4 regions of the Methylobacterium sp. XJLW genome follow, and region 4 is predicted to be linked to each of the others. Evidence: riboswitches for the same ligand, from Rfam matches in the RefSeq annotation. Region 4 holds a riboswitch; each other region holds the start of a gene.
What was found. A riboswitch is a leader RNA that binds a small molecule or an ion and turns the genes downstream of it on or off. The one in region 4 is predicted to bind cobalamin.

Region 1 (7,296 bases), 1.2 Mb from region 4:
CCCACATCCAAGATCGCCCAGATCTACGGGTCCGAGCAGATCTCGGAGCGCCACCGCCACCGCTACGAGGTCAACATGGCCTATCGCGAGCGGCTGGAGGCCAAGGGCCTGCGCTTCTCCGGCGTCTCCCCCGACGGCCTCCTCCCCGAGACCGTGGAGCATGTCGGGCACCCGTGGTTCATCGGCGTGCAGTTCCACCCGGAGCTGAAGTCGCGCCCCTTCGAGCCGCACCCGCTGTTCAAGGGCTTCGTCGGCGCCGCGATCGAACAGAGCCGGCTGGTCTGAGCCGCGGCGGCGCGCCGCTGCTCGCGCGGCGGGCCGGAGCCCTATATCCTCGGCATCGTGACCGAGATCCTCTTCTACCATATGCAGCGGCAGCCCCTGGAACGGGTGCTGCCGAGCCTCGTCGAGCGCTCGCTGGACCGCGGCTGGCAGGCCGCGATCCAGGCCGCCAGCGAGGAGCGTCTGCAGGCGCTGGACGACCACCTCTGGACCTATTCCGACGAGAGCTTCCTGCCGCACGGGACCGATCGCGAGCCCGACGCGGCGAGCCAGCCGGTGGTGCTGACACTTCGGGACGTGAACCCGAACGCGGCCTCGATCCGCTTCCTCGTCGAGGGCGCCGACCTGCCGCCCGATGCCGGCGCGTATGAGCGGATCTGTATCCTGTTCGACGGGACCGATCAGGACGCCCTTCTGAGGGCGCGCGAGCAGTGGAAGCAGGCCAAGGAGGCGGGCCACACGGTCGCCTACTGGCAGCAGGACGATTCCGGACGCTGGAACAAGAAGGCGTGATGGTGGCCCTCAACAGACGTCTCGCGCGCGCCGCGCTCGGCTTCGGCATGCTCATCGCCCTGCCCTCCGCCGGCTGGGCAGAGGAGGCGCCGCACGGACATCCGCCCGCGGAGAGCAAGCCGGCACCGCGCGGGCCGGACGGACGACGCCTGCCCCCGGATTCCGTCACGAAGCAGAGCGTCACGCTGCCTGACGGCAGGGTCCTCGACTTCACCGCCACGGCCGGCAGCCTGCCGCTCGTCGACGAGGCCGGCAAGCTGCAGGCCGAGATCGCCTTCGTGGCCTACACGGTGGCGTCCAAGGACGGCCAGGAGCGCCCGGTGACCTTCGCGGTCAATGGCGGCCCGGGCGCCGCGTCGGCCTACCTCAACATCGGGGCGATCGGCCCCTGGCGGCTGCCCGTCGGCGGCGACAGCATCAGCCCGTCGCAGCCGGTCACGCTCACGCCCAACGACGGGACGTGGCTCGGCTTCACCGATCTCGTCTTCATCGACCCCGTCGGCACCGGCTACAGCCGGGCCGCGGACGGCAACGGCAAGGCCTACTGGTCGATCGAGTCCGACGCCGCGACCCTCTCGGCAGCCATCGCCCGCTACCTGCGCAACAACGATCGTCTAGCGAGCCCGAAGTTCTTCGTCGGCGAGAGCTATGGCGGGTTCCGCGGCCCGCTGATCACGGAGAAGCTCCAGGAAGAGATCGGCGTCGGCCTGTCGGGCATGGTGCTGCTCTCGCCGGTGCTCGACTTCGGGTGGCTGGAGACCCCGCGGGCCAATCCCTGGGGCTACGTGCTGAAGTTGCCGTCGCTGGCGGCCGGCGCGCTGGAGCGGGCCGGGACGGTACCCACGCCGGCCTTGCTGGGGGATGCCGAAGCTTACGCATCCGGTGCCTATCTAACGGATCTCCTGAAGGGGCCGAGCGATTCCGCGGCGGTTGCGCGGATGACCGAGAAGGTCGCCCCGCTGGTCGGGCTCGATCCCGCCCTGGTCCGCGCACAGGCGGCGCGCCTCTCGACCCGAAGCGTCCAGCGGGAGATCGATCGTGCCGAAGGTCGCGTGACGAGCGCCTACGATACCGGCATCACCGGCTGGGACCCGAATCCGGCCGCCGCGCAATCGAGCTTCGAGGATCCGCAGCTCACCGCGCTCCAGGCGCCGCTGACCAGCGCGATGCTCGATCTCTACGCGCGCACGCTGAAATGGCCCGTGGCCAACATGCGCTACGAGCTCCTGAACAATGCGGTCAATCGGGGCTGGAGCTGGGGCTCGGGACGACAGGCACCGGAGGTGCTCTCGAACCTTCAGGGCACCCTGGCCCTCGACGGGCACCTGCGTGTCCTCGTGGCGCACGGATTCACCGATCTCGTAACCCCGTATTTCGCCTCGAAGCTCCTGCTGGCGCAGGTCCCGGCCTACAGTGCCGGTCGCCTGAGCCTCGCAGTCTATCCCGGCGGCCACATGTTCTACACGCGTCCGGATTCCCGCGCCGCCTTCAAGGCGGATGTCGAACGGATGTACATGGACGCTCTGAAGGTCCGCGATGGCGGCTCGGCGCGTTCGGCCGGCGCACCCGCGGAACGTCTCAGGACCGCACCGTGACGTGTTCGGCCGGGATGCAGGCAGCGGGGTCGTCGCCGGTCGGATCGTGACCGGCGCGACCGATCAGACATCGTCGAAGGCGAGAGCTTCGGCCGGGTACTCCACCATGCTCCGGCGCTGAGCGTCGGTATTCTGCCACTCGCCGACCTTCATGTACCGGCCTTCGCGATCGCGAACCTCGACCACTTTCCCGATCGTGGGAATCGACTGGAAGCCCTGCGGCCAATTGGACGCGAAGTAGAACACCTGCTCGACGCGCTCCGAGAGGTGGCAGATCGCCGGCCCGAAGGTTCCGAGCCCGAAGACGAGGTAGCGGCCGTTCACCAGAGCGGCGACGTCGGAGATCAGCGATTCGCTCTGGATCTCTACGGGCAGGCCGCGCTGCGCCGCATAGGCCTCCACTTCTGCAATGACCGGGTTGAGACGGTTCTCGAAGACGAGCTTGACGGAACGAATGCGGCCCTCGGCCTGCAGCCGGTCGATGACCATCCGGTAGAAGGCGAAGGGCGGCTGCGGATAGTGCGGGTCGACCCAGGTGCTGAAGATGTCGCCCGACCGGATATGGATCAGGAGCTGATCGTCGGGCTTGGCCGCAAATGTCCGCGGCAGGCCGTTGAACAGGGGCCGGATCACATCCTGAACGATCGCGCGCGAGTCGATCGGGCCCTGCAGCGCCGTCACCCGCTCGAACTGCGTCGGATCGAAATACAGCCCGGACAGGAAGTAACCGTCCGGCGGAAGCGGCTCGTCCGGCGGAATGAACGTGATGCCGTCGCAGGTCAGCCTCTGGGTCAGAAAGATCACCTTGCTGCGGTCGACCTTCGGGACCTTGATGTATTTCAGGTTGAGCGCCTTCGCGATCGAGACCGCGATGATGTACTGCACGAGGCAGTTCCCGAAGGCGCCGTTCTCGAACAGCGACAGGCCGACGAGGTTGCGGCTTGCCTGGCCAGGCGCGGATTCGAGATTGTAGGTGACGTAGACGTTAGCGCCGGGCTTCTCGTTCAGGAGCGTGATGTCGAGCCCGAGCAGCGCCCGCAGGGCGATGAGGTCGATGGCGGCTTCATCGGCGCGGATGTCGACGCCTGCGACGAGCGCCGGATCCGGCACCGCGATCCGCACGAGACGCGCCCAGGCCCGCTCGTCGGCGCCGATGGCGGCCACGAGGGCGCCCGGCTTGGCGATCCAGCCGACGATGTCGGGCGCGGACCACGTGACGCCGTCCTGCGAGACCTCGACGGCCACATCGCCGACCTCGGGCGCGACAGTATCCTGTACGGGTCGCAGCGCGACCGCGCGGATCGGAAAGCGACCGTCCAGATCGATCTCGAGCCAGGCGGTGCCTTCGTCCTGTACGATCCGGGGGCCGCGGCCGGTGGCGAGATCGACGAGGACCGGGCTCGGATCGTCTGCGAGGGCCATCGGGTCTCCGAGAACTGAGCGGAGGCGCCCATGCCGGGCCGGCCGGGCATCCGGTGCGGCGGTGCCCGCATCGGGGCGCGGACGTCAAGCCCGGCCACCCGCGAAGGGACGCACGGGAATCCGAACGGATCTGGCGCCGCTCCGTTGTGTCGTCGCCGGCATGCGTCTACAACGTGTCGGTGACGGTGCCCTGGCAACGGGGTGAAAAGGGAATGCGGTGAGGGGTTTCGCCCCGATTCCGCGGCTGCCCCCGCAACTGTGAGCGGCGAGCGCCTGCCAAGCGCCACCGGAGCGATCCGGGAAGGCGGTGGGCGCGCCGAGCCGCGAGCCAGGAGACCTGCCGTCGCAACAGGATCCCGCAATGCCGCCGGTGGGGCGGCTGGAGACACTCGACGATGACCGCTCAGACCCTCGCCCCCGTCGCCGCCGGTACCCGCTCGTCGGAGCGTCCGGTCGCCGTCGCGCTCGCGGCCATGCTGGGCCTCGGCCTGCTGTTCATGGCGGGTTTCTCGCCGGCGATCGCGTTCCACAACGCGGCGCACGACTTCCGCCATACCCAGAACTTCCCCTGTCACTGACGCCCTCGGCGCAGGGATGATCATTCGGCTTCTGTCGGCGGCCCTGGCCGCCGGCTTCTTCGCGGCTGCCGTTGTGACGGGCCTCGAACTCACGCTGACCTCGCCGCTGATCGTCGCGGCCGAGCGCTACGAGCAGCAGGAACCCTCGCATCAGGCCGCGAAGGCCCTTCCGATCGTGCTCGCCCATGCCGGGCATGACCATGCCGCGCCCGACGCGGCACCGGAATGGCAGCCCGGCCCCGGCCTGCCGCGGATGGCCTTCACCGGTCTTGCGACCCTCGTCGGCGGCGTCGGCTACGCCCTGCTGCTCGGCGCGGTGATGATCGCCTGCGGCCGCGAGCCGACGCCACAGGTCGGTCTCGCCTTCGCGGTGGCGGGCTTCGCCAGCGTCGCCCTCGCGCCGGGCCTCGGCCTGCCGCCGGAACTGCCCGGCAGCGCCGCTGCACCGCTGGCCGCGCGGCAGGCCTGGTGGGTGATGACCGCGGCGGCGACCGGAATGGGGCTCTACCTGATCACGATCCGCCGTGCTCTGATTACGATCCTGGGTGGCCTCGTCCTGATCATAACCCCCCACGTCGTCGGCGCCCCGCAGGCACCGGAGGCCGCGTCGGAGCTTCCGGCCGCGCTGGCCGCACAGTTCGCCGCCCGGTCGCTGGCGATCAGCTTCGTCTTCTGGATCCTGATCGGGTTGGGGCTCGGCTGGGCGTGGCAGGCGTTTTCCCGCGACACGCAACGGGGAACGGCCCGTGCCTGAGACCGTCCTGTACGTCTGCACGACCTGCCGCCGTCCGGACGACGATCCGGATGGACCGCGCGCCGGAGCACGCCTTCTGGAGGCGCTGCAGGCCGGGAGCGCCGGCACGCCGGACCTGCGGGTCGAGGCGGTGGAATGCCTGTCGGTCTGCAAGCGGCCCTGCACCGTGGCGGTCGCCTCGGCCGACCGCTGGACCTACGTCTACGGCGACATGGATCCGGCCGCCTCGGCGGAGACCATCCTCGCCGGACTCGCGGCCTATGCGGCGACCTCGGACGGCATCGTGCCCTGGCGCGAGCGTCCGGAGGCCTTTCGCAAGGGCGTGATCGCCCGCATCCCCCCGTTCCCTGAACCCCGCCCGCTCCCCGCCGGCACCCTGGAGGCCGCGGAATGACCATCGTGAACAAGATCCCCTGCACCATCGTCACGGGCTTCCTCGGAGCCGGCAAGACGACGCTGGTCCGCCACGTGGTCGAGAACGCCAGGGGGCGCCGCCTCGCCATCCTGGTCAACGAGTTCGGTGACGTCGGCTTCGACAAGTCCTTCCTCGCCGCCTGCGGGGTCGAAGGCTGCACCGAAGAGGCTATCGTCGAGCTGCCGAATGGCTGCATCTGCTGCACGGTCGCGGACGATTTCGTTCCGGCGCTGGAGACTCTCCTCGGCCGCGCCGAGCCGCCGGAGCACATCCTGATCGAGACCTCGGGCCTCGCGCTGCCGAAGCCGTTGGTTCAGGCGTTCCAGTGGCCGGCGATCCGCTCGCGGGTCACCGTCGACGGGGTCGTCGCAGTGGTCGACGGCCCGGCCGTCGCCGCCGGCGTCTTCGCGGACGATCCGGAGGCACTGGCCGCCCAGCGGGCCGCGGACCAATCGGTCGATCACGACAATCCGCTGGAAGAGGTCTTCGAGGACCAACTCCTCTGCGCCGACCTCGTGGTCCTCAACAAGGCCGACCTCATCGATGCCCCGACCCGCGCTCGGGTGCGTGCCGAGGTGGAAGGCCACCTGCCCCGGGCCGTGAAGGTGGTGGAGACCGAGAACGGCGTCATCGACCCGCGGGTGCTGCTCGGTCTCGCGGCGGCCGCCGAGGACGATCTCGATTCCCGTCCGTCGCATCACGGCGAGGGCGAGGATCACGACCACGACGACTTCGAGACCGTGGCGCTGCCCGTCCGCCCCGCGATCACGGCGGGCGATCTGGCGGCCCGGGTCGAGAAGGCAGCCGAGATCCCGGGCGTCCTGCGGATCAAGGGTTTCGCCGAGGTCGAGGGCAAGGCGATGCGCCTCGTGGTGCAGGGGGTCGGCCGGCGCGTGGCCCACCATTTCGACCGGCCGTGGAAGTCTGGGGAGGCCCGGGACGGCAACCTCGTGGTGATCGGCCTCAAGGGGTTCGACCAGCGCGCTGTCGCTGCGGCCCTCGCGGGATGACGGCCGCCGCGCGCGCCTGCGCGGCTGACGGCGGCGCGCCGGTGCGCGCGGCCGCGGTTTAGGGGCCGTCGATGCATCTCGTGCGCATCGATACCGTCTCGCTCGACGAGGGTGAGGCGGCGGTGGATCTCGGGCAAGAGCCCGGCGATCTGGTTGTGCTTTCGTTCACCGACAGCGACCTCGCGGCGGTCGGTCAGGCCCACGCCGCAGAGCCCGGTCTGCCGAGTCTCCGGCTCGCGAAGCTCGCCAAACTGCGGCATCCGCTGTCGGTCGATCTCTACGTCGAACGCGTCGTGGCGCACGCCAAGGTCGTGGTGATCCGTTGCCTGGGCGGACTGGATTACTGGCGCTACGGGATCGAGCGCTGCGCCGAAACCGCGCGGGCGCACGGCGTCGTGCTCGCGGTCCTGCCGGGCGACGACCGGCCGGACCCCCGTCTCGCGCCGTTCTCCACCGATCCCGCCCTCGCCGGGGAACTCGACGCCTATTTCCGTGCCGGTGGTCCCGGCAATCTCCGGCGGATGCTGCGATCCCTGGCCATCCGGCTGGGCGCCGAGGGGGCGGTCGAGCCTCCGCAGCCCCTGCCCCGCGGCTTTCCCTGGTGTCCGGGTTGCGGCGCTCTTCCCCTCGAAACAGCCATTGCCGCGGCTGAAACGGCGATCCCGCTCGACGGCGCGCCGTCGCCCGCCCATCCGCTGGCCCTGCTGCTGATCTATCGCTCCGCCGT
Region 2 (7,296 bases), 2.2 Mb from region 4:
GATCTCGGCCGTGATCTACTCGCATACGCATGGCGATCATTGGGGCGGCGTGCGCGGGATCCTCAAGGAAGAAGACGTGCGGTCCGGCGCCGTGCCGGTGATCGCGCCGGCCGATTTCCTCGTCCATACGGTGGCGGAGAACGTCTACGCCGGCAACGCCATGAACCGGCGGCTGTTCTACCAGTACGGGCTGCTCCTGCCGGCGGCGCCGCACGGCTATGTCGGGCAGGGCCTGGGACAGCGCGTCTCGGCCGGCACCACAGGCCTGATCGCCCCGACGCGCTACGTGGAGAAGCTGATCGAGACCTTCGAGGTCGACGGCATCCCGATGGTCTTCCAGAATACGCCGAACACGGAAGCGCCGCGGGAGATGAACACCTACATCCCGGACCGGAAGGCGCTCTGGATGGCGGAGAACGTCATCGCGTCCCTGCACAACATCTACACCCTGCGCGGCGCCCCGGTGCGCGATCCGCTCAACTGGTCGAAATACATCAACGCGGCGCTGTACCGGTTCGGCCGGGAGGCCGAGGTAATGTTCGCCTCCCACCACTGGCCCCGCTGGGGCAATGCGCGGATCCAGGCGGTTCTGCGGGCGCAGCGCGACCTCTACGCCCACATGAACAATCAGGTGCTCCACCTCGCCAACCAGGGCGTGACGATCAACGAGATCCACAAGGTCTACGCGCTGCCGCAGAGCCTACAGCAGACGTGGCATTGTCGCGGCTATCACGGGTCGCCGGAGCACAACAGCCGGGGCGTGATCCAGCGCTATCTCGGATTCTGGGATTGCAACCCGGCGACGCTGATTCCGCTCGCCCCGTCGGAGAGCGCCCCCCTCTACGTCGACATGATGGGCGGTGCGGAGACGATCCTCGCCCGGGGAAAGCGGCTGCACGACGCGGGCCAGTATCTGCTGGCCCAGGAGATCGTGAACAAGCTCGTCCAGGCCGAGCCGCAGAACCAGGCCGCCAAGGACCTCCTCGCCGACATCTTCGAGCAGATCGGCTACCAGCAGGAGAATCCCGGCCTGCGCAACTGCTTCCTGGCTGGCGCCTACGAGCTGCGCTCCGGCATTCCGGAAGGCGCGACGGCCAGTTCGAGCAGCCCCGACGTGGTGCGGGCGATGCCGACCGAGCTCTTCCTGAACTTTCTCGGCATCCGCATGGACAGCCGCAAGGCGGAGGGGATGCGCTTCACCATCAACCTGATCACGCCGGACAACGGCGAGCGGTTCATCGTCGAATTGGAAAACGCGACGCTGACCAACATCGCGGGGTTCCAGGCCGAGAAGCCCGATCTCACCCTGACCATCAACCGGTCGGATCTCGAGCAGACGATGATCGGCGCCAAGACCCTGGAGGCGCAGATCGCCGACGGGACCGCGCAGGTCGAGGGCGACGCCGGCATCCTGAGCCGGCTGGCCGCCACGATGGTGACGTTCGACCCGCGATTCGAGATCTTGCCCGGCACCAAGGTGCGCGGTGCCGCCAATCGCGTGCAGTCCGACCCGTACCGGGCCGATTCCGGAGAGGTGGTCGCCGAGTAGCCGGCGAAAGCCGCTCTTGCTCCGCAGCCGATCGCGGTCCGGGATGGCGGCAGGACGACGGAAGAGGTGCTCACGGGATGAGGGTATCGGTCCCATGTCGGATGAGGCGATCACGGCGGGCAGGCGGGGGCGGGATCCGATCCTGATCGATCTGGCCCTGCAGGGCGGCGGCGCGCACGGCGCCTTCACATGGGGGGTCCTCGATCGCCTGCTCGAGGAGCCCTGGCTGAGCATCGACGGCATTTCCGGGACGTCGGCCGGTGCCATGAACGCGGCCGTCCTCATCGAGGGCTACGAGCGGGACGGGGCCACCGGTGCGCGCGCGGCACTCCAGACCTTCTGGGACGCCGTCTCGCGCGCGGCCCGGTTCAGCCCGCTGCAGCGCAGCCCGCTCGACGTGATACTGGGCCGCTGAACGCTCGATTCCGCGCCTCTGTATCTGGCCGCGGACCTGATGGCGCGGGTCTTCTCCCCGTATGACCTCAATCCGCACGACTTCAACCCGCTCAGACAGATCCTGGACTCGCGGCTGGATTTCGAGCGTATCGCACGGAGCCGGATCAAGCTCTTCGTCACCGCGACGGATGTTCATACGGGCCGGGGCCGGGTGTTCCGCAACGCCGAGGTCACTGCCGACGTGCTCCTCGCCTCGGCATGCCTGCCGACCCTGTTCCAGGCGGTGCGGATCGACGGTGCCTCTTACTGGGATGGAGGCTATTCCGGAAACCCGACGATCACCCCCCTGGTCCGCGAATGCGAGTCGCGCGATACGATCATCGTGCAGGTCAATCCGGTCGAGCGCAGACAAGCGCCGACCTCGGCCCGGGAGATCCTCAACCGGCTCAACGAGATCTCCTTCAACGCGGTCCTGCTCAAGGAACTGCGGATGATGGCCTTGCTGCGGCAGGTCGCGCCCACGGACAATTCCGAGTGCGCCCGATGGGCGGCCATGCGCATGCACCGCATCGCCAGCGACGTTGTCGCCGAGCTGGGCTCGTCCTCGAAGCTCAATGCGGAATGGGCATTCCTGACGATGCTTCGGGACGAGGGACGCCGGAGCGCCGCGACGTTCCTGACCGATCATGGGCCGGATCTGGGCCGGCGTCCGTCTTTCGACCTCGACCGACTGCTCGAAGGCGTCTGACGCAGCCGGAACGCCCCGTCGCGCATGACAGAGCTTGCTGAACTTGATAAAGATCAAGGTGCATATATTGATTTATGATTTATGTTTATTCGGTATAGATGCAGCATGTATTCCATTTATCAGTCTTGCGCGTCGCAGATCGACGATATCTTGTCAGACTAAATGGGTCTCTGCCCAAGCCTCTTCACACCGGTTCACGCGCATGATCGGCGCGGCACTTCGCAGTCGGACCGGCTCGATTCCGGGGGAGCACCTTCACACCGAAGACCGCTCGTCGCATCCGGCCGGCCCCGGAAACGGCCCGGCGCCCACAGACAGAGGAGTGAACGCTTATGCACACGATCCGGGCTCTTCGCGCGGCGCTGGCCGCCTTACCCCTGTTGACCTTCGCGACGTTCGCGGACGCGACGGCCGCTGGTCCCGCACTGGGCAAGGCGCTGGCCGGACCGACGGTGTCGGAAGCCAGGGTCACCATCGGCCGTCACAAGGCACTTCCGAAGAAGAAGCGTATCCATCGCGAGCGGAAGATGTAGGGGCGATCGAGCGACCGCAAATGCACGACTGACTTGACCGGCTGGCTTAGAACCGAACCGATCGAGAGCATCTGCCCGGTGCAAAGCCAGCCGGTCAGGGTATCGGGTTCGCGCCGAAGGAGAAGTTTTGGCACGGGGCCACCGCGACTACGGCGATGAGGCATGCCGCGATCCAAGGCTGGACGGCAAGGCCGGCCCTGAGATGGAGCGGGTCACCGAAGGACCGTATGCCGGGTCATGAGCTCGGGCCGCGCGTTCGGCAATCAGCAACACGATGCCAAGAGCGTTCCATCGGATTTCCATTCAGCTGAGACGCTCGGCGCCCAGCGGCGCATGAAACAAGGCGTCGATGACCGCTCGTCCGTTCGGTTCAGCATAGCGCATATCCAGCCGCCATCGGCCCGCCGATCTCATTCGGACCCGCGTCGTCCGAGCCCAATCCGGTCCATCACCGCAACGTGAGAGCGGTGCATTCCATCGGGGATCGGACTGTGTCCATAGCGCCACACGTAACGTAACACTGTTACAAAGTTTGTCAGGCCCGTTGACCGGATGCGCGCCGGTGGCGAATATCGTCCAGCCAAGGTTCTTCGGGTCCCGGCCCGGAGCTAAGACGGGAATTCGGTGCGCTTTTCGGAGCGAATCCGAAGCTGCCCCCGCAACTGTGAGCGGCGAGCGCCTGCCACCGATGACCACTGGTGCTTGCACTGGGAAGGTCCGGCGGGCGCTTTGACCCGTGAGCCAGGAGACCTGCCTTCGGCACGATGACGTCCCTCGGGCGGGGTGCCCCGGCGGAGCGCGCGGTGTCGCCGTCTCGTGGGCGACGCTGCCCGTATCCCCGTGGCCTCCACCCGGCAACAGCGAGTGTGTGGTGGCGACCTCCGAACGTCCGTCTCTCGGCGAGCCTGCGCGGTTTTCAGCGCCATCAGCGCGTCGTCCGCGGACTCCGCATCGCGGTCGGCGGCTGGCGCTCGCCGCTGTCCTCTCGGCCGGGCTTCCGATCGAGGACGTGCGGGCGCAGGAGAGCGTGACGTTGGAGGAACTCTCGGTCGAGCAGGTCGGGGAGGGTGCCGGCCGCACGACGGCCTCCGGGCGCGGCACCATCGGCCTGATCGGCCCGACGCCGGGATACGGAGCGGGCACGGCCGTCAGCGCCACGCGCACAGCCACTCCGCAGATCGACGTGCCGGTGGCCGTCTCCGTGGCGCCGCGGGAGACGATCACCGACCTCGCCGCCACCCGCGTAGACCGGGCGTTCAACTATCTGCCCGGCGTCGCCCAGCAGAACAATTTCGGGGGGCTTTCGATCTTCAGTTACGCCATCCGTGGTGTGACGACCTCGGAGATCTACAAGAACGGTTTCCCCCTCAATCGCGGGACCCCGCCTCCGCCCGACGCGCAGAACATCGAACGCATCGAGGTGCTCAAGGGACCGGGGGCGGCCCTGTTCGGACGCAGCGATCCCGGCGGGCTCGTCAACCTCATCACCAAGCAACCCACCGCCGAACGGTTCGTCGAGTTCGGCAATCAGGTCGATTCGTTCGGTCTGACCCGCGGTACCATCGATGCCGGCGGTGCCCTGAACGCGGACGGGACGGTCCTCTATCGCTTCAATCTCGCCGCACAGGGGGCCGGCAGCTTCCGCGACTTCGTGGACAGCGACCGGCTGCTCGTGGCTCCAGTGGTGAGTTGGCAGGTCACGCCGGACACACGCGTTACGGTCGAGACCGAGTTCGTGAAGAACCGCATCGTCTTCGACCGGGGCGTGATCGCGCTCAATCGCCAGCTCGGCTTCCTGCCGCTCTCGCGGTTCCTCGGCGAGCCCGGTCAGAGCACCTACCAGAACAACAATTCGCTGCAGGTCCGCGTCGATCATCGCTTCGATGAGAACTGGCAGATGCGGCTCGCCGCTTACTTCAACACCGGCGATCTGGAAGGGGAATCGGCGGAGATCCGCGGAATCGCCGCCAACAACCGCACCGTCTTTCGCGACCGCAACGTGCGCGACTATCGCTGGGACGTGGCGGTCGGTCAGGCCGACCTGATCGGGCGGTTCGATACGGGCGGCATCGGCCACACGCTCCTCCTCGGCATGGACCGGGAGAGCACCGACAGCCGGACGGTCTATCTGCGCTCGAACTTCCGCACGAGCCCCTTCGCCCTCGACATCTATTCGCCGGTCTACGGACAGGCGCTGCCGCCGATCACCATCCCACGCAACAATATCGAGCGCATCACCAATACCGGCCTCTATGCGCAGGACGAGATCGTCCTGAGCCCGGAATGGCGGGCGCTGATCGGCCTTCGGCTCGACATCTTCGAGCAGAGCTTCCGCGAGCGCGTGGTGCGCAGCCAAGTGGACCAGTCGCGGGTCGCGGCCTCGCCCCGGGCGGGCCTGGTCTACCGGCCGATCCCGGAACTCGCCTTCTACACCAATGTCGGCACGAGCTTCCGGCCGAATATCGGCACCGACGCCGCCGCCGTCACGCGCGGCACGGCGCTGCCGCCCGAGACCGGCCTCGGCTACGAGGTCGGCGCCAAGTCCGAATTATTCGGCGGCAATTTGCTCCTCACCGCCGCCGCCTTCCGCGTGGAGCGGGAGAACGTGCTCACGCCCGACCCGGCGAATACCGGCTTCTCCCTCGCGGCCGGCGCCGTGCGCAGCCAGGGCTTTGAGCTGACGGCTCAAGGACAGATCACGCCGGAACTGAAGCTCCTGGCCGGCTACGTCTATGCCGATGCCCGCGTTACCAAGGACAACGTGCTTCCGGTCGGCGCCCCCCTGGTCAACGTGCCCCGCCACTCCGGCAGCCTGCTCGCGGTCTACGAGCCAGCAGGCGCGTGGCGCGGCTTCGGGATCGGCGGCGGCGTGCGCGGCGTGGGCGAGCGGGCGGGCGACGCGGCGGGGTCCGGCTTCACCCTGCCGGGCTTCATCGCGGTCGATGCGCTGGCCTATTACAAATTCGGCAACGCCCGCGTGGCGCTCAACATCGAGAATATATTCGACACCGATTACTATGAGAGTTCACTGAACGTATTCCGCGTCTATCCGGGCTCGCCCCGTCGCATCACGGGCTCCGTGACGGTGCGGTTCTGATGGCGGTTGAGCCGGTGTTGGCGCTCGGCCGCGTCGTCAAGCAGTTCGGAGGCAGGACCGCCCTCAGCGGTCTCGACCTCACCCTGCGCGCGGGTGAGGTCTATGCCCTGCTCGGTCCCAACGGTGCCGGAAAGACCACCACGATCAACCTCATCCTCGGCTTCCTGAAGGCCGATGCGGGGGAGGTCCGGGTCTGCGGGATCGATGCAGGGACGGATCCCATCGCTGCCCGGGCGCGCACCGCCTACATCCCGGAGCAGGTGGCCCTTTATCCGGGGCAATCGGGATTGGAGAATCTCCGTTACTTCGCGACCCTCGCCGGTCTCGCGATCGATCGGGCGGAGGCCGAGACGCATCTCGCGGCGGCCGGCCTGGCGCCCGAGGCCTGGTCGCGGCCCGCCTCCGGCTATTCGAAGGGGATGCGCCAGAAGGTCGGCATCGCCATCGCGCTCGCGCGAAAGACCCGGCTGCTGCTGCTCGACGAGCCGACATCCGGCCTCGACCCATCGGCGGCGGCGGCCTTCTCCGGGACGGTGCGGGCGGCGGCGGAGCGCGGCACGGCGGTGCTGATGGCGACCCACGACCTCTACCGCGTGCGCGAGATGGCCGACCGGGTCGGCGTGCTGGCGGGCGGGCGCGTCGCCGAGGAGATCGATCCGAGGCGCTACGCGCACACCGATCTGGAACGCCTCTACATCGCGCGCCTGTCGGGGGCGGTCACGTGAGGCGCGTCCGCGCGGAGTTGGCGCTGCTGTGGCGGGACGCGCGCGTCCGCTGGATCGGCGGCCTGCTCGTCCTGCTCCTGATGGTCACGGGCCTCGGCGCCTGGCAATCCGCCCGCGATTACGGTGCCGAGGTCGCGCGGGTCACGGCCGCAGAGCGGGCCCGCTGGCTCGGGCAGGATGCCAAGAACCCGCATTCCGCCGATCATTACGGCCTGTGGGTGTTTCGCCCCTCGTCGCCCCTCTCAATC
Region 3 (7,296 bases), 3.1 Mb from region 4:
GCCGCCTCGAACTCGATCCGGCGCGCCGCGAGGCGTGCTTCCGCCTCCGCGTCGCGCCCCCAGACGGCAGCCTGGTAGGTCTCGTCGACGTGAGCGGCGTCCCAGGCTTCCGCCGGGGCCAGGCGGCCACGCAGCACCGCCAGCGCGATCAGAAGGGAGCCGGTCAGGGTGGTCAGGGTGTGCAGTCCGGCCAACCGGAACGGATCCGTCACCGCATTCACCGCCGTGGAGAGGGTCTGGATCGTGTCGGCGGGCTGCTCGACATGCATGACGCCCTCGCTCAGGATCACCCGCGCACCGAACTCGTCCCGCGCCCAGGCGAGGATCGGGTCCCAGGCCGCCGCCTGCGCCGCCACGAGGCGCTCCGGGTCACCAGCGCGATAGGCCACGAGATCGGTGCCGGCATAGGCGCAGAGATCGGCCGCCACTGCAGCCAAGCGGGGCGTGACGCCGTCGATCGCCGTGTTGGCGAGCCGCGTCAGCGGCATCTGTGCCGGGTCGATCGCAGTGTCCTGGGCCGCCCATTCCGCCGCGACCCGCTCGGCCAGGGCGCGGCTCGGGAGCCGCAGCGGGTTGCGGGCCGGCGTGTTGGCCGGACGTCCGTCCAGGGTCAGCCGGAATCCGTCGGCCTCTTCGGAGAAGCCGGCCTCCGTGTAGAACCGCCGGGGCAGGGCGGGCTTGGAATGGCCCCGGGCCGCACGGATCGGGTCGGGCCGCGCGCCGTCGCCCGGTTCGCCGAGCCAGTCTGTCGTCTGATCGCTCATGGACGCGAGATAGGCGTTTCCGGCCCGGCGCGCGAGCCTTTCGCCATCAGCCGCCCGTCGCGAGGCCCTCGAGAAGCAGCACCTCCAGCGCAGCGGCCGTCGGGACGACCGTCACGGCCCCGGCCCCGTAGAGCGCGTCCGGCGGATGATACCCCCAGGCGACCCCAATGGCCGTGGCACCGGCCGCCACGCCCATGGCGATGTCGAAGGTCGTGTCGCCCACCATCACGGTCGCCTCCGGCGCGCAACCGGCCTCGCTGATCGCCTGCCGCAGCATGGTCGGGTCCGGCTTGGACGGCGCGTCGTCGGCGCTCTGGGTCGTGGCGAACCACTCCGCCCAGCCGTGATGCGCGATAAGCCGGTCGACGCCGCGCCGCGACTTCCCCGTCGCGAGGCCGATCAGCACATCCCCACGGTCATGGAGCCGGGTCAGCAGGTCGGCCATCCCGGGGAACAGCGGTTCCTCATGGGCCGGATCGAGCCGCAGGCGGTTGTAGGCCTGCTTGTAGCTCTCCGAGAGTTCCGCAACGGGGCCGTCCTCGCCGACCAGACGCCGGAAGGCCTGCGGCAGTGACAGGCCCACCACGGACAACGCCTCGCGCCGCCCCGGGGCCGGCAGGCCATTCTCCGCGAAGGCCACCTCCTGGGCCGCCACGATCAGGTGCTGGCTGTCGACGAGGGTGCCGTCGACGTCGAAGACGACGAGCCTCATCGCCGACGACGCGCCAAAGGCGGCCCCGACGGCGCGGATGGGCGGATGTCGGACTCGGTCACGGCTTCCGGCCCGGCTGTGCCGGCGCGGCCGCGGCGGGCTGACCGCCGGGAACCCGGGTCCGCTCGTAGCCGAGCCGGCAGCGGATCAGGAAACGCCGGCGCTTGCCGCCGCGCAGGCCGCGCTGGTGCGAGGCGCGATTGCAGGCCGCATAGGAACGCCGGCGGCGCTCCGCGCGGGAGTTCGGGGCCGGGCGCTGCGCGGCCTGCGTGGGCGCCGCATTCGCGGCGGGAGCGGCGGGCGGATGCGGCGACGCCGCCTCGGCCGGATGGGCGCCGTTCGCGGTCGGCGCCGCCTTGGCTGCCTCGCCTGGTGCGGCGTGCGCGATCGGCCCGGTGAGGCACAGGGCGGCGAGGCAGGCCAGCATCGCGAGCTTCATATGTCAGGGTCTCGAACCGCCGGAAACTGGCCCCGCAGCGGATCGGCGGGACGCGGGCAGCATATGAGGCGGCACGGCCGATTGCCAAGGCATGCGCGGCACGGCCCGCCCCGATGACGGTCCACTTTCACCGGGGATACCGCAGCGCACATCTCCCGCGACAATGATTTGGGGATGGAAGGGGGATCCGGCGATCAGGCTCCTGCGGCTGCCCGCTTTGATGCGCGAAACCGACCTCTCACCGGAGACCGAGACGGCCTCACGCGCTTCTCTGAGCGGGGATCCCGCCATCCGGCGCGTCGCGTCGCCGCAGTGGCACCTGGGCGATCGTTTGAACCGAGCGCAGGCGCCCATCTTCGTTGCCCCTTGCGTGCCGGCACGGCGGCGCAGGCGCGACGGACCTCCGGAGCCATCACCCCTATCCACCAGCGAAGCTTGCAGGAGCCTCGACCGGACGGGCGATCGTCCCGCCGATGCATCCGGGCCGGGTCGAGGATACCGCCCTCGGGACGCGCATTCGGCCGAAGGGCGACGGGCACGGCGAAGCGGTTCTCCTGCCCGACCCGGGTCGTGGCCGCAGCCCAGGAGGTCCGGCGCGGACTCGACCAGACGCGGGACCGTCGCGACGGCATACCGGGCGCGGCCCCGACGGCGATCGGCGGGTCGCGCCGCAGGGCGGCGGCCGGAAGTCCCGGACGCCCTGACGGACCCGGCCGTGCCCTGGCTGCCCGCTCAGGCTTCCGGGGCCTCGACGATCGGGTCGTAGCGGGTGGCGTCGAAGCCCAGCAGGTTCCAGCTCTGCGCCATGTGGGGCGGTAGCGGCGCGCTCACGTCCACGGGCTTGCCGGTGCGCGGATGCGGGATGACGATCCGGCGGGCGAGCAGGTGCAGGCGGTTCTGGATGCCCCCCGGCAGCTCCCAATTCTCCACGGAGAAGTATTTCGGGTCGCCGACGATCGGGTGGCCGATATGGGCCGCGTGGGCGCGCAGCTGGTGCGTCCGTCCGGTCACCGGCTTGAACGACAGCCAGGACAGCTTCTGGGCGGCCTGATCGACCATCGCGTAGTAGGTCAGCGCGTGGCTCGCCCCCTCGTCGCCGTGCTTGGCGACGCGCATCCGCGCGTCGGCGTCGGTGGGCTCCTCCTTGGCGAGGTAGGTCGAGACACGCCCCTGCCGGACCCGCGGCACGCCCGCGGTCAGCGCCCAGTAGATCTTCCGCGCGGCCCGGGAGCGGAAGCTCTTGGCGAGCGTCGCGGCGGCGAGCCGGGTCTTGGCGACGATCAGGCAGCCGGCCGTATCCTTGTCGAGCCGGTGGACGAGGCGCGGCTTCTGGCCATCCGGGCCGGTGAGGGCGGCGAGCAGGCCGTCCACGTGCCGGACCGTCCCCGAACCACCCTGGACCGCGAGGCCGAAGGGCTTGTTGAGGATCATCATGTCGGCATCCTCGTAGAGGATGAGCGACCGGATGAATTCGGCATCGTCCTGCTCGCGGGCGGCGTTGCGCGGGCGCTCGGAGGGCTGGTCGAGGCGCAGCGGCGGCACGCGCACGCTCATGCCCGGCTCCAGCCGGTCGTTCGGCTTGGCGCGCTTGCCGTCGACGCGCAGTTCGCCCTTGCGGACGATGGTCTGCACGCGGGTGAAGGGCAGGAGCGGAAAACGCGCGGTGAGGAAGCGGTCGATCCGCATGCCGGCCTCGTCCGGCTCGACCATCAGGGTCTGCACCCCGGAGGCGAGGGTCGCGGAGGCGGCCGCGCGCTGCTCGCGGCGGGTCGGACCGGGTGTCGGCGCGGGGGAAGGGGCCGGGGCAGGCGCAGGGGCCTCCGAGCGCTTGGAAACGGGCCGGCTGCCGGGCTTCGCCGCCAGCGGACCGCGCGGCGCGGCGGCGTCGCGCCGCGGCTTCGCGGGCCGGGCCGGGGCTGCGGCTGCGGCGCCCTGCGCACCCCAGGGATCGCGCGCACCCGCATCGTCGCCGCGATTGCGGGCCGCGCGCTCTGCAGCGTCGCGGGCGCTGGTGCGCGGGCCCGTACGGGCACGGCCGTCGGCCTGGAACTTGCCGGGCTTGAACTTGCCCGCATCGAACTTGCCGGCCTGAGGCTTGCGCCCCTTCGGCCCGCCGCTTTTGGGAGGTCGTGTCGTCATGCTTCCGCCGGCACCCGTCTCCGCTTCGGACGGAGCGTCCGGGCGCATGGGCCGCGGCGTCGCGGACGTCCGGACCGATGGGATTGCACGGCTGTAGCATCGCCCGCGCGCAGCGGCAAAGGCGGCAGCGCGATCGCGCCCGTCAGGGCTCCGCGTCCCACGCCGCGCGGAGCAAGGCCTTCAGCCCGGCCGGGAAGAGTTCCGGCCCGCCCGGGACGTCGAGCCCGTCGAGATCGCACCACCGCGCCACGCAGGCGGTGCCGCAATCCTCGTGGAAGACGAAGCGCTCCTGTCCGTCGAACCGGCCGGGCGGCAGGGCGACCGGGAACAGGAACAGCACCTCGTGCCCGACCTGCCCCTCGTGCAGGAAGATGTTCTCCACGACGCGCGGGCCGCCGAGCACCGTGACGGTGACGCCGAGCTCCTCTTCGAACTCCCGGATCAGCGCGTCCTCGGCCCTCTCACCGAACGCAACGCTGCCACCGAGGGGCCGGACACCTGTCAGCCGTCCGTCATCCGCATGGATCTCCGCCACCAGCAGGCTATCGCCGCGCCGGGGGAGCCCCAAGGCCTTCACGCGGATCTCCGCAGGGGGACGCCAGACCGTCATGCCGAACCGGCTAAATCGTTCCCGACGGCGCCGCAACGAACCGGCGGGCCGCCGCGTCGATCCACGACAACTCCCGGACGTGCGGTTGACGCCCGGACGCACGACGGCCAAGCTGTTCCTCGACGGTTCCCCTCGGGGATCAAAAGGGAACGCGATGAGGGGTCCGCCCCGAAGCCGCGGCTGCCCCCGCAACTGTAAGCGGCGAGCCCTTCACCACCACGTCACTGGGTCACCCCGGGAAGACGGTGCGAGGGCGGCGACCCGCGAGCCAGGAGACCTGCCGTCAGCCGTGGTCACACGCGAAACGCGCCGGGCGGGGTGTCCTGGCGGGTGTCGAGGCGCCGTCAATCCCGAGGGGAGGCGGCCGCCGAGGCCTCGTTCGCGGTGACGTGCCACAGCAAGCGCGCCCGCGACGCCGTTCCCATGTCCGTCTCCACCGTTTCGCGACCTGCGATCCCTGTTCCGGGAGGCCTCCGCGCACCCGCTCAGGCTCAGGTTTCCAGGCGGTCAAAGCATTGTAATGTTATTACAATGCTTATAGGACGAAGGGGCCGGCGCGCGCCGTGCACGGACCGCTTCCCCCATGCTTCTCTCGATCCATCGCGCCCGCTCCGGCGGGCCGGCTCCCCTCTGCGGCGTTCTCCTCGCGCTCCTCGCCAGTCCGAGCGCCGCCCAGGAGGCCGTCACCCTGGATGAACTCTCCGTGGCCGGCGCGGGCGGAGACCCGAACCGCGCTGCGCCGACCGGCCTCAATCTGCGCACCCCCGACCGGACCGCGAGCCGCCTCGGTCTGACGCCGCTGGAGACGCCGGCGAGCCTCGACATCGTGTCGGGTGAGACCGCGCGGCTGCGCGGTCAGGACACGATCGCCGAGGCCGTGACCCAGGACGCCACCGGCATCACCACGATCGCGGCACCCGGCAACGGCAACGGCGCCTTCACGTCCCGGGGCTTCGCCGGCCCGAACTCGATCCAGCAGCTCTACGACGGCACGCGCTTCTACGTCGGCGCCAACACGGTGACCTTCCCGTTCGACACGTGGAACGTCGAGCGGATCGAGGTGCTCCGCGGCCCGTCTTCGGTGCTGTACGGCGACGGCGCCATCGGCGGCGTGATCAACGTGGTGCCGAAGAAGCCGGTCTTCGTGCCGATCAACGTCGCCCGCGCCGTTGTCGGCACGGATGGCGTTGCGCGCCTTGCGTTCGATTCGGGCGGTGGAATCGGTCAAGCGGAGTTCGGCGACACCTTCGCGTATCGCCTCAACGTCAGCGGCAATCGCGCCGACGGCTGGATCCGGCCGGAGGGCGATTTCCGCAACCTCGCGGTCTCGGCCGCCCTGCTGTTCCGACCGAGCGCCGATCTGGCGTTCACCCTGAGCCACGATCTCGGCTACCAGGAGCCCGCCCGCTACTGGGGCACGCCGCTCGTCGAGGGACGGATCCCGGACCTCATCCGGTTCAACAACTACAACGTCCGGGACGCGAAGATCACCTGGGCCGACAACTGGACCCAGCTCAAGACCGAATGGTCGCCCTCGGCCGACATCACGATCCGCAACACCGCCTACCGGCTCACAAGCCGGCGCCACTGGCTCGACGTCGAGCAATATTCCTACAACCGCGGCACCGGGCTGGTGGACCGGGGCGACTATCTGGAAATCTACCACAGCCAGGAGCAGGTCGGTGACCGGCTCGACGCGACGTTCCGGGGCAGCCTGTTCGGCTTGCCCAACCAGTTCGTGGCCGGGTTCGACGTGAACCACATCGACTTCCGGCACACCAATAACTTCTACTTCGACCAGACCACCAGCGTGCCGCTCGTCGGCTACGATCCGGGCCTCTTCCCGCAGAACGGGCGAGCCCGTCCGGCCTACGCCACGCAGACGAGCCAAGCCTCGGTCTTCGCGGAGGACCGTCTGATCCTGTCGGACAAGCTCTCGTTCCTCACCGGCGTGCGCCTCGACGTGCCAACGCTGAATCGGGAGGACCTGCAGACGGGATCGCGGTTCGAGAAGACCTACCGGGCGCTGGGCTACCGGTTCGGCCTCGTCTACAACCCGACGCCGGACAGCGCGCTCTACGCCCAGTACAGCTTCGCCACCGACCCGGTGAACAGCCTGATCACGCTGAACCAGTCGCTGGCGGGCTTCAAGCTCGCCACAGGCGATCAAGTCGAGATCGGCGCCAAGGGTCTTGCCTTCGACGGTGCCGTGGAATGGACCATCGCGGGCTACCGGATCGTCAAGGACAACCTGATCTCGGCAATCCCCGGCCAGCCGACGCTGTCCACGCAGGTGGGGAGCCAGTCCTCGCAGGGATTCGAGCTGGCCTTGGGCTGGCGCTTTGCTCCGGGCTGGCGGCTGGACGGCAACCTCGCGCTGCTGCACGCGCAGTACGACCGGTTCGACCAGACGGTGAACGGCGCCACCGTGTCGTATGCCGGCAACCAGCCCATCGACGTGCCGGAGCGGGTGGCCAACCTCTGGCTGACCTGGGACGTCTACCGCGACTGGACCGCGCGGGTCGGGCTTCAGAACGTGGGGCAGGTCTACAGCGACTTCGGCAATACGGCGCGGCGCCCGGCCTACAACCTCGTCAACGTGGTCCTCGACCATCAGGTCACGGCGGAGTCG
Region 4 (7,296 bases):
GACCTGCGGCGGGGTGTTTCACGGGAAACAGGCCGCGCTCCGGCGCGCAGACGAGACACGGCCGAGATGCACCATTTCCACTATCGCGACGGCCGCCTGCACGCCGAGGCGGTCGACCTGACCGGCCTCGCCGCGGAGGTCGGGACGCCGTTCTACTGCTACAGCACCGCCACCCTCGAGCGGCATTACCGCGTCTTCGCGGAGGCCTTCGCGGCCGACGACGCGCTGGTCTGCTTCGCCATGAAGGCGAATTCGAACCAGGCCGTCCTGCGCACCCTCGCTTCCCAGGGCGCCGGGATGGACATCGTCTCGGGGGGCGAGCTGCAGCGGGCGCTGGCGGCTGGGGTGGATCCCGGCAAGATCGTGTTCTCCGGCGTCGGCAAGACCCGCGCCGAGATGGAGGCCGCGCTCAAGGCCGGCATCTTCTGCTTCAATGTCGAGAGCGAGCCGGAACTCGCGGTCCTGTCCGACGTGGCCGTGGGCCTCGGCCTCAAGGCCCCGGTCTCGATCCGGGTGAACCCCGACGTGGATGCCGGCACGCACGCCAAGATCTCCACCGGCAAGTACGAGAACAAGTTCGGCATCCCGATCACCCGGGCGCCGGCGGTCTACGCCACTGCCGCCGCCCTGCCGGGGATCGCGGTGCACGGCGTCGACATGCATATCGGCAGCCAGATCACCGATCTGGCGCCCTTCGCCGACGCGGCCCGGCTGCTGGCGGACCTCGCCCGGACGCTCATGGCGGCCGGCCATCCCCTGCGCCACATCGATTTCGGCGGCGGTCTCGGGATCCCCTATCGCGATGACAACGCGCCGCCGCCGGATCCGGCCGCCCTGGCGGCGACCCTGCGGCCGCATTTCGCCCCGCTCGGCCTGCGGCCGGTCTTCGAGATCGGCCGGATGATCGTCGGCAATGCCGGGATCCTGGTGATGCGGGTGCTCTACGTGAAGCACAGCGAGGGGCGCACCTTCGTGATCGTCGACGCGGCGATGAACGACCTGATCCGCCCGACCCTGTACGAGGCCTATCACGCCCTGCGGCCGGTCCTCGAGCCAAGTTCCGGGACGCCGCGCCTCGTCGCCGACGTGGTGGGCCCGGTCTGCGAGAGCGGCGACTATCTCGCTCTCAACCGCGACATGCCGGCGGTGGCGGCGGGCGACCTGATCGCCGTGATGAGCGCCGGCGCCTACGGGGCGGTGCAGTCCTGCACCTACAACACGCGGCCCCTGGTGCCGGAGGTTCTGGTGCGGGGGGACCGGGCGGCCGTGGTGCGACCGCGCCTCGACGTCGACGCGCTGATCGCCCTCGACCGGGTGCCGGACTGGCTGGCGTGAGCGGCGCGCCCGCATCCCCGTCGGTCGCGGCGGCCGACCGGCGGCTGCCGCTGTCGGTCTTCATCATCGCCCACAACGAGGTGGACCGGATCGGCGCGACGATCCGGGCGGTGCGGGGCCTGACCGACGATCTCGTGGTGGTCGATTCGGGCTCCACCGACGGCACGCAGGCGCTGGCGGCCGCGCTCGGCGCGCGGGTGATTCACAATCCCTGGCCGGGCTACGGCCCGCAGAAGCGGTTCGCCGAGGAGCAGTGCCGGCATGTCTGGCTCCTGAACCTCGACGCCGACGAGGTAGTGCCGGAGGATCTCGTCCAGGAGATCCGGGCCCTCTGGGCCGCGGGCGAGCCGCGCCGGCCGGCGTGGCGGATCGGCATCGCGGAGATCTTTCCCGGCGAGGGCCGCCCGCACCCGCTCGCCTACACCCTGACGCCGGTCCGGCTCTACAGGAAGGACCGGGGCCGTTACGCCGCCTCGCCGGTGCACGACCGGGTGGCGCTGGAACCCGGCGTCACGCCGGGGCGGCTCAGGGGCGTGATCCATCATTTCTCGGTGCGCTCGCTCGGCGACCAGCTCGACAAGCTGAATCGCTACTCCGACCAGCAGGCGGAGGACTTGGAGACGCGGGGCGTGGTGATCCCGACCTGGCGGGTGTTCGTGGAACTGCCGGGCAACTTCCTGAAGGCCTATCTCGGGCGCCGCCACTTCGTGCGCGGCACCTACGGCTTCCTGACGGCGATGAACTACGCGATCTCGCGGCATCTGCGCGTCGCGAAGCATGTCGAGCGCCGCCGCGTGGCCGCCGCCCGCCAGGATCGGGTTGACCCGCCGGATCCGACCTTCTAGAGCCAGAGCGCCGGAGACGTGGCCGAGCGGCTGAAGGCACTCGTTTGCTAAATGAGCATACCCAGAAATGGGTATCGAGGGTTCGAATCCCTCCGTCTCCGCCATTTAGCCCTAAGATGTTATAAAAGCAGCGCTTTTCTCGCTTCGTCCGGCCAGCTTTGGTGACACAGCGTCATCGTAGCCGTACGGGATGAGGCCAAAGGTGCGGCGCGCCGACGACCTGCAATGCCGTCGTGGGCGCTGGTCCGTGCGACTCAGGGTGCCATCCCATCTCGTCTCCACGGTCGGACAGACCCACCTCGTCCGGGGTCTCGACGCGAGCACCGAGGCTGTTGCGCGGCAGCGACGGTGGATCGCGCTGGCGCTGCTCTGGGACTGGATCGGTGCGCAGACCGTTTCGGACGGTTGGCAGCCCGCCCGGGCGGCTGCCCTGACCGGTTCAGGACGGTCCCGCGACGATACCGGGCGAGAGTGCCCCGACCCAACGCCTCATTCTCTCCCCAAAAGACGACCCGAAAGGATGGCCGCGATCATGCTCATCCAGGGGGGGCATCGCGCCAGACCACAATGCTCACGACGCTGGAGCGCTGGTTGATGGAGATCGATGGGGTCCAGACCAAGCAATCTCGGATGCAGCATGCCCTTGCCGTCCGGGAGTTCGCACAAACTCAGCCGTTAAACTATGCCGTCCGCGGCGTGGATCGACGCACCGCGGGTGAGTTCGTCAGCGACGTGCTCCTGCGGAGTCGGGCGTCTCAGGCCACGGTCCATCGACAGATCGCGGCGCTCTCTTCGATGTGGCAGCGGCTCATCAAGCGTGGCTTTGTCGCCGACAATCCGTGGCAGGGGCAGGGTAGCTTCTCGAATAGATCGAGGCAGGAGCCATCGAAGCGCGCCGACACCGCTGATGAGCTTGTCACGCTCCTCACGGCTGATCCTGTGGCGATCATGGGCCTGCGCGGTAGGGGACGGTGCTGTTCGACCTCATGCGGGTCGGCTTACTGACCGGCTGCCGCATCAGCGAGCTTTGTCAGCTTCGCACCGCCGACATGCGCACAGAGGGGCGAGCGTTCCGCATCTCTCACGGAAAACGGAGCATGCCCGGCGCGTCGTACCAGTTCATGGATCAGCTAGGCCGATCTTGCAGCAGCGCGTTGCACGCTCGTCAGACGGCTGGGTATGCTCGGGTCTCACGCCCGCGGGGCCGGACGGGAAGCGAAGCTGGATCGTGGTGAAGCGATTTGCCACCTTTTGCCAGAAGGTGCTTGGGCCCAGCAAACAGGTCGATGTCCATAGCTTCAGACGATGCTTCGCAACCTATCTCCAACGGGCCTCTAAGCACACCACAACAGTAAACAGCAGCGTTATCGCCGAGCTTATGGGTCACGCCAAGCCGCGCTCGGCCTTGCCGTATACGCGTCAGGACTCGGACCGGAGCAACTCCGAGCCGCCATCGAGGCTTTAGATCGGGCGATCGAACCACAGGTGATCAAGCCTCTTATAGCCAAACCGTGTCGCTTCGCGTCCGGTCAAGTTCGGCAATGGGTGTGACGCGGTAATTGGCTCGATGCGCGGAAGCGACCGTTCGATAACGGCGAGGTTACGGACCCCATTGTCACAGCGAGGCCACACACGGTCGCCGATCTTCCTCATGGCTTGACGTGGCCTGACAAGGCGACGGATGGTGACAGCGACGGTTCCCTTCGGGGATCAAAAGGGAACGCGGTAAAGGGCTTGCCCTGAAGCCGCGGCTGCCCCCGCAACTGTAAGCGGCGAGCCCAGCACCACCGCGTCACTGGATGTGCCTCATCCGGGAAGACGGTGCGAGGGCGGTGACCCGCGAGCCAGGAGACCTGCCGTCAGTCGTGGTCACACGCGAAACGCGTCGGGCGGGGTGTCCTGACGGGTGTCGAAGCGCCGGGCTGACGCTGGGCGTGGAGACCTCATTCGCGGTGACGTGCCACTCCCGTCGCCCGAGGCTCCCGTGTCCCGTCGTCCCACCATCCGAATGCTCTCGACCTGGTCGGGCGTCGGCCTCGCCGCCCTGGCCTCGGCGGCCGCAGCTCAGGACCGCTCCACGCCGAGTGCGGCGACCACCGAGACGACGCTGGAGGAGATCTCGGTCACCGCCGACACAGCCGTAGCCGCATCGCCGCGCGTCGGTCCGGCCGCGAGCGCGGGCTACGTCGGGGGTACGACCGGGATCGGTGGGATCAGCACCCCCGTGGCTTCCGCCAGTTCGGGTGTCATCACGGGCGCACAGCTTAACAGCCGTCCGGTGACGCGCCCCGGCGAAGTGTTGGAGTCGGTGCCGGGCCTGATCGTCACGCAGCACTCCGGCGAGGGCAAGGCCAATCAGTTCTTCTTGCGCGGGTTCAACCTCGACCACGGCACCGACATAGCCCTGTTCCTCGACGGCATGCCGCTCAACATGCGAACCCATGCCCACGGTCAAGGCTACGCCGACATCAACTTCCTGATCCCGGAACTCGTCGGCGCGGTGGAGTTCCACAAGGGTCCGTACTTCGTCCGCGACGGTGACTTCGCCTCTGCGGGCTCCGTGCGGATCGACTATCTCGACACGACCGCGAAAAACGTCGCCCTGACCTCCATCGGCAGCTTCGGCTACAAGCGCGCGCTCTCGATCACCACCGTACCACTCGGTGAGGGCAACCTCCTCCTCGCGGGGGAAGCCCAGGTCTACGACGGCCCGTGGGTGGTCCCGGACGCCCTGCGCAAGATCAACGGCGTGGCCCGCTACAGCCAGGGTACGCCGCTCGACGGCTTCTCGGTCACCGGCATGGCCTACGCGGCGCGCTGGACCGCCACCAACCAGATCCCAGAGCGCGCTGTGGCGGAGGGGCTGATCAGCCGCTACGGCACGATCAACCCGACCGATGGCGGCGACACCTCGCGCTTCTCGCTCTCGGGCAAGTTCAGCGCAACGGACGACACGGGCGTGACGCGGGCCTCGGCCTACGTCATCCGATCCCAATTGAACCTGTTCAACGACTTCACTTACTTCCTCAACGATCCGGTGAACGGCGACCAGTTCCACCAGCTCGATCAGCGCATCATCGGCGGCGGCGAGGCCCTGCACATCTTCCAGGGCGACCTGTTCGGGAGGCCGATGGAAAACGAGATCGGCGTGCAGACCCGCACCGACTCGATCCGCGTCGGCCTGTTCAACACAACGAACCGGCAGTATCGCTCGGGCGTGCTCGACGACCGGGTGCTGGAGACAAGTGGAGCCTTCTACTTCGACAACCGCGTGCGCTGGACCGACTGGCTGCGCACCAGCGTCGGTTTCCGCGCGGACGGATACTACGCCAGCGTCGTCTCGGACACGCCGGCCAATTCGGGCAAGGCGCGCGATGGCATCGTCAACCCAAAGCTCGGCCTGACGCTCGGGCCGTGGTTCGACACCGAACTCTTCGTGAACTACGGCGGCGGCTTCCACTCGAACGATGTGCGCGGCGTGACCGCCACGGTGGATCCGACCTCCTCGCTGTTCAACACGACCCGCTCGCCCTTCCTCGTGCCCTCCACGGGCTACGAGATCGGCCTGCGCAACCGGTCCATTGCCGGACTGGAGACGAGCCTCGCCCTGTTCCGGCTCGATTTCGCCTCAGAGAACCTGTTCCAGGGCGATACCGGCACCACGGAGCCGAGCCGCCCGACCCGCCGCTTCGGCGTGGAATGGACCAATCGGTATGCGGTGACGCCCTGGCTCGCGCTGGAGGGCGACCTGACGATCACGAACGCTCGCTTCTCGGACTACGACCCGGTGGGCAACCGGGTTCCTGAAGCGCCGACGACCATCGCGTCGGCGGGCGTGACCTTCGGCGAGCCGCTAGGCTGGTTCGGATCACTCCGCTTCCGCTACTTCGGCCCCCGGCCGCTGATTGAGGACAACGCGATCCGCTCGCGGGCGACCGCGCTGTTCAACGGCCGGGTGGGCTACAATTTCGACAACGGCATCAGCGTCTCGCTGGACGTACTGAACTTGACGAACAGCAAGTCTGACCAGATCACCTACGCGTATGTTTCACGGTTGCCCGGCGAGCCCGCCGAGGGGCTGATCGACCGCGTGTTTCACCCGGTCGAGCCTACGGCGGTACGTCTAACCATCGCTGGAAAATTCTGAAGGACCGGTCCGGTCCACACGGGCTCGTATAAGCCCACCGAGTGCCCCGGAAGCGGGGACGAGGCTTTTGAGCGCTCGCGGGGGCGGGTGCGCCAAGCCGGAAGCCCTGGCAGCTCCGGCGGACCTGCCGTCGCGGGCCTCGATGCAGTGAGGCCGCCGGGAGGCTGCAATGGGCCCTATCTGAACAGCGGCAACTCTGCGCCGAGCACGCAAAGGCCGACCAGAAACAGGGAGCCACCCGCAGCTTCAAGAATGACGCGCAGACGGTCGCTGATGAGAGACGCCGCGGCAGAGGCCGTTCCAGCCACGAAGCAAGCCAGACTGATCAACGTCACCGCAGCGCCTCCACATCGGCATGGGACGCCTACGCTACGGCGTGAGGGAGCAGGAAGTTTCGGCGAGGGTTCGCCGAGCCGGCGACGACGCGGTCGAGCTTAGGGGCAGCGTTTCGCGCCCCCCTTGGCATCCATGCCCGCCCTTGTCGCTGAGGGGCGAACGGTAGGCGGACGTGGACGGCCAGCCTGAAGCCGGCGGCGGCGGCCTAATGTCTGATTGGAGACATTTCAATCCAAACTTGCTCTTCCCGGTGAACGCCGCTCGCACATCCCGTGCAGGCGGTGGGAGGGATCTCGGAGGCCTCAGGAAATCCAGCCGAGCACCGCCACCAGATGGTCGGCCTGGGCTCGGGTCAGGCCAGAGGCGACGGCGGATCCATTCCGGCAGACCGCAAAGGTCCCGTCAGCGGACGCACGAATTTTGATGGAGGCCATGGAGCTAAACCCGCGATCATGTCGCGGCCGATGTCGACGGCTCCGTACGAGCCGCGTGAGATGTGACCCCGGTTCCCCCATGGGAAAATGCGGCGGACCGCCTCAGGTCTGTGGCTGGAACCCAAGCATGTCCCGCTCGCGCATCCGATGCGCGCTGATCAATCCGTCGTCGTCCGCAGCACTACCCGGAGATCCGCGT

Region 1: linked by a shared signal. The riboswitch ahead of A3862_RS16700 (CbtB domain-containing protein) and the one ahead of A3862_RS11210 (TonB-dependent receptor) in region 4 are both predicted to bind cobalamin.
Region 2: linked by a shared signal. The riboswitch ahead of A3862_RS01010 (TonB-dependent siderophore receptor) and the one ahead of A3862_RS11210 (TonB-dependent receptor) in region 4 are both predicted to bind cobalamin.
Region 3: linked by a shared signal. The riboswitch ahead of A3862_RS26785 (TonB-dependent receptor) and the one ahead of A3862_RS11210 (TonB-dependent receptor) in region 4 are both predicted to bind cobalamin.

The regions. Positions count from the first base shown of each region.
Region 1 covers NZ_CP016429.1:3,588,056-3,595,351, reverse strand. Annotated here, with positions in the region: gene A3862_RS16720 (CTP synthase) at 1-285, shown strand, start outside; gene A3862_RS16715 (DNA polymerase III subunit chi) at 343-795, shown strand; gene A3862_RS16710 (S10 family peptidase) at 795-2,390, shown strand; gene A3862_RS16705 (discoidin domain-containing protein) at 2,454-3,812, opposite strand; cobalamin riboswitch at 3,979-4,171, shown strand; gene A3862_RS16700 (CbtB domain-containing protein) at 4,208-4,390, shown strand; gene A3862_RS16695 (CbtA family protein) at 4,407-5,144, shown strand; gene A3862_RS16690 (DUF1636 domain-containing protein) at 5,137-5,538, shown strand; gene cobW (cobalamin biosynthesis protein CobW) at 5,535-6,569, shown strand; gene cobN (cobaltochelatase subunit CobN) at 6,641-7,296, shown strand, end outside.
Region 2 covers NZ_CP016429.1:227,470-234,765, reverse strand. Annotated here, with positions in the region: gene A3862_RS01030 (alkyl/aryl-sulfatase) at 1-1,549, shown strand, start outside; partial or broken gene A3862_RS01025 (patatin-like phospholipase family protein) at 1,644-2,693, shown strand; gene A3862_RS01020 (hypothetical protein) at 3,026-3,226, shown strand; cobalamin riboswitch at 3,793-3,999, shown strand; gene A3862_RS01010 (TonB-dependent siderophore receptor) at 4,236-6,323, shown strand; gene A3862_RS01005 (ABC transporter ATP-binding protein) at 6,323-7,048, shown strand; gene A3862_RS01000 (DUF3526 domain-containing protein) at 7,045-7,296, shown strand, end outside.
Region 3 covers NZ_CP016429.1:5,817,248-5,824,543, reverse strand. Annotated here, with positions in the region: gene A3862_RS26810 (ATP12 family chaperone protein) at 1-764, opposite strand, end outside; gene A3862_RS26805 (HAD-IA family hydrolase) at 811-1,476, opposite strand; gene A3862_RS26800 (hypothetical protein) at 1,535-1,915, opposite strand; gene A3862_RS26795 (RluA family pseudouridine synthase) at 2,648-4,054, opposite strand; gene A3862_RS26790 (NUDIX hydrolase) at 4,197-4,631, opposite strand; cobalamin riboswitch at 4,771-4,963, shown strand; gene A3862_RS26785 (TonB-dependent receptor) at 5,248-7,296, shown strand, end outside.
Region 4 covers NZ_CP016429.1:2,435,733-2,443,028, reverse strand. Annotated here, with positions in the region: gene lysA (diaminopimelate decarboxylase) at 67-1,335, shown strand; gene A3862_RS11230 (glycosyltransferase family 2 protein) at 1,332-2,180, shown strand; tRNA gene A3862_RS11225 (tRNA-Ser) at 2,193-2,284, shown strand; gene A3862_RS11220 (hypothetical protein) at 2,748-3,185, shown strand; cobalamin riboswitch at 3,858-4,055, shown strand; gene A3862_RS11210 (TonB-dependent receptor) at 4,189-6,327, shown strand.